2 regions of the Lysinibacillus sp. NPDC047702 genome follow, and region 1 is predicted to be linked to the other one. Evidence: predicted binding sites of a transcription regulator. Region 1 holds the regulator's gene; the other holds the start of a gene.
What was found. The regulator CtsR, encoded in region 1, represses protease genes until heat stress. The targets are predictions, from matches to a motif close to ATGGTCAATAAAGGTCAAACA.
Positions count from the first base shown of each region.

Region 1 (3,589 bases):
ATTTGACCTGTTAATGTAAGGGCAGGCAGGTGCATCATAACGGATGCTCGTAAACCAGTACCAATATTTGTCGGGCAGCTTGTTAAATATCCAAAAGTATCACGAAATGCATAAGGTAAAGCTTTTTCTAGGGCTCGATCAATTTTATTGGCCTGCTCATATGCCCTTTGTAGCTGAAAACTCGCTGTCATACATTGAATGCGTAAATGGTCCTCTTCATTCACCATAATGCTAATTGATTCATCATCAGATAATAGCATGGAGCCAACTTGTTCTTTTTTGGCAAGCTGAGGACTTATTAAATGCTTTTCTACAAGAATTTGACGCTGTAAGGATGTTAAGTCTTTGATGGCAAAATATGAGTAATGATCTTGGAGCTTTGTGCTATCCTGCACGGCATGTGTTACAGCCTGCTCTACCTGCAATGCCTCATTCTCTGTAAAGGATAGTGGAAAACGATAGCCATCTAAATTTCGTGCAAGACGGATACGTGTACTGATGACTATATCTGAATAATCGTCCTCCACGCTCATCCATGTGGGTGTAGCTCGTTCTAGAAACGATTCAATCATCACGTCACATCACCACCTTCAAATTGTAGCTGTTTCTCCAGTTCCTTCACTTCATCTCGCAGTTTGGCGGCCTCCTCAAACTGTTCATCATCTACAGCTACTTTCATAAGTTTCCGAATATCTTCTATTTGTTTTTTAATGACATAAATATTACTATGGGCGCCTGGCATCTTACCAAGATGTTGAGGTCCTGCCTGTATTCTATTAAAGAGCTTCGGCAAGTGCTCACTAAAGCTGTCATAGCAGCTAGGGCAACCGAATTTTCCTTCTTTTAAAAATCGTTTATACGTAAATCCACACTGTGGACAAGTTTGTGGTTGTGGCTGCGCCTGTTGTTTTTCATCCACTTTTTGTTGTTGCCATGTCGGTGAGCCAAACCAATTAGATAATAGCTGTTGAATAGATACAGGCTCTTGTTTAAATTCTGCATGAAATGGATGGAACTGCGAGGCGCAGACGTCACAGTAATGGTGCTCTACCTTTTGTCCATTTTGAACTTGTGTTACAGTTACCGTCGCATTACGCTGCTTGCAATGTTCGCAAATCATTTCCATCACCTCTCTATTTTTGCTGTTCGTATTTGATTGTTGTTAGCATTGCTCGTAATATTCTTGCTCGAATGGTATCCCGTAATGGGAGTGGCAAATCCAAAGTGGAGCGATCAATGGCTGCTAACATTATTTTCGCTTCTCGCTTTGAAATTACCTGCTCATCAATAAGCCGATAAACTAAATCTTCTGCCATTGTTTGCGATGCCCCTCCCTCTATCTGCCTGAGGACATCGTCAATCAAATCAATTTGTGAATTCGCGCGGACACGTAAAATTCGTATGTATCCACCACCACCACGTTTGCTTTCAACAAGATAACCTCGTTCGGCAGTAAATCTAGTATTGATCACATAATTTATTTGTGAGGGCACACATTGAAATTTATCAGCAATTTCACTGCGCTTAATTTCAATATGCCCTTCTCCACCTAATTCAAGTACTTGCTTCAAGTAGCCTTCTATGATGTCTGATATATTACGCAATAGGAATACACCTCGCTTACTTCACTGACTTTGACTATCTTTGACTTTCTTTGAGTATATTATACAAAACGCTTGAAAAAAATTGCAATGATTTCGCCTATAGAAAAATTAAAAGCAGTCATCTTTTCATTCAAACGCTTGAAAAATCACCATTCATGCTAGATATCTTTGAGTCATATGTCTAATGTACCCTTTTTAGTGATGAAAAAAACGCAAGCACATGCAATCAGCATATACTTGCGTTGATCAATTTCGCCTTGGCGTAATTGCGTCTGGATTTTCAAAGGTTGTGAAGATCTTAGCCTGAGTCCCTCTATTTCAGTAGGTGTTTGGTCACCCAACTGAAAAGGAACCAAAACCGCACTCATCTCCACCTGTAGAGGTGGGAGTCTTCTGTATCTGCCGCTGCCGCTACGCTTATGCGCATAAAACATCTGCCGCTATGCTTTCGATACAAAAAACATTTGCTGAATGAAGATAAAAATTATACCCAGCGGCCAACAATTGGGTAACGCCATGGTTCATCAGATATAGCCTTTACAATACCAATAATCGGTACGACAAACACCATAATACCGAAAATGATTAAAAACGGTAAACCAACTAGTACAAAACTGAGTGCCACAGAAATTGCAATTAAAACACCCATAACAATCTGGAACAGTAATGCTTGAATGGAAATAGCCTTTACCTCTTTATCAGAACTAATTAAGAAAAATAAAATTGGCACTAACCATGGCGCAAAAAATGCACTTGCGTGTATGATTACCTTAGACCATTTAGCTTCCATTTATATCAACCCTTCTTTTTTAAATTTTCTTTTGTTTTATGTACTACTATTTACGGAACTATACCCTTAATAGTTTCATTGTATGTTGTATTTTTTTAAAAATTTTTGGGAAAGGCATGTGAGACACAATGGAATTTAATAACACACTTGCAAACGAATACGAAAAAGGTATTCGTCGAACCTTACCTAGTTACGATGCCATGCTACGTTTAACACAAACCTTTTATCATTCCACACTACCTGAGAAAGCTAAACTCTTAGTAGTTGGCTCTGGAAGCGGCAATGAAATTTTACAGCTTGCAGAGCATAAGCCAGCTTGGTCATTTGTTGGCATCGATCCTTCTGAGGCTATGCTACATATAGCGGAGGAGCGTTTAAAATCTTTACCTAATCAAATTTCTTTATACCATGGAACTATACTGGAGACGAAGTTACCCTCTGGGGAGTTTGATGCGGCTAGCTGTATTTTAGTGCTGCATTTTATCAATGGGACTCAAGAAAAGCTTGCAACATTAAAAGAAATAGCAAATAATTTAAAGCCTGGTGCACCATTTGTTCTTGTTTCAAAATATGGGCAGCCCGGCTCTTTAGAAACCGAACTACAATTTGATTTATGGCGGGCCTATTGGCTGCAACATACAAAGCTAACTTCCTCAGAGGTAGCTGATATGGAAAAATCCATACGCTCTCTTTCTTTTATGCCTGAGGAGGATATTTTAACATTACTTCAAGAGGCAGGATTTACAAAGCCATCCAGATTTTTTGCCACTACTTTATTTGGTGGTTGGATATGCTATAAGGGAGTCTAAAAATAAATGTATTACTCTATGAAGACGACTACTCCTACAAAGTTATAATCAACAGAATTGAGGTGAATGCTGTGATACGCACAATCGGAATTACAAAAGATCAACAACTTTTAAAGGATTTTCCTATCGAGGATATACACAATAATCATTTTGAATGGTATTGGGTCGATTTTGATTGCCCTACTACTGAAGAAGAGCTCCTATTGGATACATTTTTCCATTTCCATCCACTTGCTATAGAAGACTGCTTAATGCGTTTACAGCGACCAAAGCTCGATTTTTATGATGATTTCCATTTCTTTGTTATTCATAGAGTGAATGAAGAATTAGCAGCAGAGGAAGTTAATATTTTTGTTTCAAATAAATTTATTGTAACCTTCCATAAA
Region 1 covers NZ_JBNNMG010000040.1:5,315-8,903, reverse strand. Annotated here, with positions in the region: gene ACQKIM_RS17590 (protein arginine kinase) at 1-575, opposite strand, end outside; gene ACQKIM_RS17585 (UvrB/UvrC motif-containing protein) at 572-1,120, opposite strand; gene ACQKIM_RS17580 (CtsR family transcriptional regulator) at 1,134-1,604, opposite strand; gene ACQKIM_RS17575 (DUF4870 domain-containing protein) at 2,089-2,394, opposite strand; gene ACQKIM_RS17570 (class I SAM-dependent methyltransferase) at 2,523-3,203, shown strand; gene corA (magnesium/cobalt transporter CorA) at 3,275-3,589, shown strand, end outside.

Region 2 (3,589 bases), on a different contig from region 1:
TACATGATAAAATTGGTATTGCTGGTACGTCAATGGGGGGGATTGTCACTTCTGGCTGCTTAAAACGCTATGGGTGGATACAAACTGCGGCAGTATGTATGGGAGCTCCAGGCTTTGTAAAATTAGGTGAATACCAGTTACAGCAGTTTGCTAATAGCGGGGTGCAATGGCCAATGTCAGAGGAAGAAATACAGCAGGCTAATGAGCTTCTTGCCACTTATGATGTCACACGAACACCAGAAAAATTTGCACATCGTCCAGTGCTATTTTGGCATGGAGAATTGGATAAAACAGTCCCTTTTAAAGAAACGTATGATTTTTATTTATCTTTGCGCAAATACTATGAGGCAAACCCTGAAGATCTAAAATTTATTGCAGATAAAAAGGCAGGGCATGCTGTGTCGCGAGAGGGCATGTTAGCAGCAACTGAATGGCTTGCGCAGCATTTGGCATAATAAGATGCATCTGCTATGATAAAGTTAACACTATGGTGAAAGGAGAAATGAAATGGATCAAGATATGAAAGATAGCATGTTAGGTGCACTAGAGAATGTAATTGACCCTGAGCTTGGTATTGATATTGTAAACTTAGGTTTAGTATATGATGTAGAATTAGATGATGAGGGTGCTGCAACTGTTACAATGACATTAACTTCTATGGGGTGCCCGCTTGGACCAGTTATTGTGGACCAAGTAAATACAGCTTTAGGTGAACTTCCAGAAGTAAAATCCACGAATGTCAATATTGTATGGAACCCACCCTGGTCAAAAGATAAAATGTCACGCTATGCCAAAATGGCTTTAGGTGTTCGATAATATCAATTTCGCCTTGGCGTAATTGTATCTGCCGCTATGTTTTCGCTACAGAAAACATTTGTAGCAGTCGCTTCGCTTTCGCTACTGAAAACATTTGCTGAATGAAGATAAATAAATCCCCGCTTATAACGGTAAGCGGGGATTTAACATGTAACGAATTAATCGATACGGCATATTTGCAATGGACAATTCTCACAGGCAATTTCATCCTTCAAAAATTGTAAATCGTGTATGGTAATATAGCCTTTATCAAAAGATAGAATATTATGCTTTTTTAAATCATTGAGCATGCGATTAATCATTTCTCGGCTCGTTCCACACAAATTTGCAATTTCAGTATTGGTTAAAGGGCAATCGATAATAATTGTATCATTTTCTAAGGGTTTGCCGTAGGTATTCGAAAGTCGAATTAAGGTTGAAAATAAAGCGCCTTTTTTACCATTTAACACTAAATCGCGTAAACGACTTTGATGTTTCAAATTTTCTGCCTGCAGCCACTTCATATATTCCACCATAAAAGCAGGTTGTTCTACTAATAAGAGCTCTAACGATTGACGGCTTAAAACATATAGCGTAGAATGCTCTAAAACCTTTGCAGTCATAGAATTATAGGATAGATTACAAAATAATGAACCCTCTCCAATAATACTGTCAGGGCCACAAATCCGAATGGTTAATTCCTTACCACTCTCCGTTTCTTGGCTAATTGACACAACTCCTGTTTTAATATAGTAGATTTCCTTCGCACGTTCACCCTCTAAAAAAATTTTATTCCCTTTATTCACTTTGATAAATACTCCGTGCTTTTGGAAAAGCTCATGAATTTTCTCATGCATATTATCCATTAATACCATATCTTCAACACATCGCTTTCTTTTTGTAATAATTGGCTATTATCACAAAAGAATGGTGAATTTCGATACAAAAACTAAGAAACATACTATTATTATAACGTAAATTTCCATTTTTAAGTGTAAATTTTTAGCGCTTTTTCTTTGCCATGTTTTATCGATTCATGTAAAATAAAGTTAGTCAAAAAAGGTCAAACATTTTTATAGTTAAAAGAATGGGTATAGAAATTATGCTGAACATTATTGAAAAGGAGAGCTAAATATGCAGTTTCAACAAACAGATAACAAAAAGCCTTTAGAGCAATTTGGACGAAATTTAATTGAAGAAGTTAAAAACGGCAAAATGGACCCAGTTATTGGTCGTGATGAGGAAATTCGCAATGTTATTCGTATTTTAACGCGTAAAACAAAAAATAATCCTGTATTAATTGGTGAACCTGGCGTTGGGAAGACAGCTATTGTTGAGGGTTTAGCACAACGAATTGTAAAAGGTGATGTACCTGAGGGGTTAAAAGAATGCGTGTTATATGAGCTTGATATGAGTGCTCTTATTGCTGGAGCAAGTTATAGAGGGCAATTTGAGGAGCGCTTAAAGGGCGTTTTGAAGGAAGTAAAGGAATCTGAAGGACGAATTATTTTATTTATTGATGAAATTCATACCATTGTAGGTGCTGGGAAAACAGATGGGGCAATGGATGCTGGAAATATGCTGAAACCAATGCTTGCACGAGGTGAGCTTCATTGTATCGGTGCTACAACATTAGACGAATATCGAATGTATATTGAAAAAGATCCAGCTTTAGAGCGACGCTTCCAACAAGTGCTTGTGCGTGAGCCTTCGATAGAAGATACAGTTTCCATTTTACGTGGTCTTAAGGAGCGCTTTGAGCTGCATCATGCGGTACGTATCCATGACCGTGCTATTGTAGCAGCGGCGGAGCTTTCAAATCGTTATATTACAGAGCGTTTCCTACCTGATAAAGCCATTGATTTAATTGATGAAGCATGTGCCATGATTCGAACTGAAATAGATTCTATGCCTCAGGAATTGGATGCAGTGACTCGTCGTATTATGCAGCTAGAAATTGAGGAGCAAGCGCTGCGCAAAGAAAAAGACGAGGCAAGTAAAAAACGTTTAGAGCAGCTGCGAGGGGAGGTAACAAAGCTCAAGGAATCATCGGATGGCATGCGCAAACAATGGGAAGCAGAAAAAGAAGCATTACATGGTATTCAAAAGAAACGAGAAAAATTAGACAAATATCGCCGTGATTTAGATGAGGCGGAAAGCAAATATGATTTAAACAAAGCTGCCGAATTACGTCATGGGAAAATACCTACTCTAGAAAAAGAAATTCAAGAAATGGAGAAACAGTTAGAGAGTGGTACAGAATCACGCATCTTACGTGAAGAAGTAACGGCTGATGAAATTGCATCTATTGTTTCTCGCTGGACAGGTATACCAGTAACGAAATTAGTGGAGGGTGAGCGTGAAAAGTTATTGCGCTTAAAAGATACATTGCATGAGCGTGTCGTTGGACAAGATAATGCTGTTCAGCTTGTCACAGAAGCGGTATGGCGTGCTAGAGCAGGTATTAAGGACCCACATCGTCCAATTGGCAGCTTTTTATTCCTTGGACCAACAGGTGTTGGTAAAACCGAGCTTGCCAAGGCATTAGCGGCACAGTTGTTTGATTCAGAGGATCATTTTATTCGTATTGATATGAGTGAATATATGGAGAAACATAGCGTATCTCGACTTGTAGGTGCACCTCCAGGCTATGTTGGCTATGAGGAGGGAGGACAATTAACGGAGGCTGTTCGCCGTAACCCGTATTCCGTTGTCCTACTAGATGAAATTGAAAAAGCACACCCAGATGTAGCAAATATTTTATTGCAAATTTTAGATGATGGTCGCATTACAG
Region 2 covers NZ_JBNNMG010000003.1:73,850-77,438, reverse strand. Annotated here, with positions in the region: gene ACQKIM_RS02585 (prolyl oligopeptidase family serine peptidase) at 1-455, shown strand, start outside; gene ACQKIM_RS02580 (metal-sulfur cluster assembly factor) at 508-816, shown strand; gene ACQKIM_RS02575 (Crp/Fnr family transcriptional regulator) at 975-1,661, opposite strand; gene ACQKIM_RS02570 (ATP-dependent Clp protease ATP-binding subunit) at 1,930-3,589, shown strand, end outside.
Region 2: a site for CtsR is predicted at 1,845-1,865, ahead of ACQKIM_RS02570 (ATP-dependent Clp protease ATP-binding subunit). Genes of this name have one in related genera too.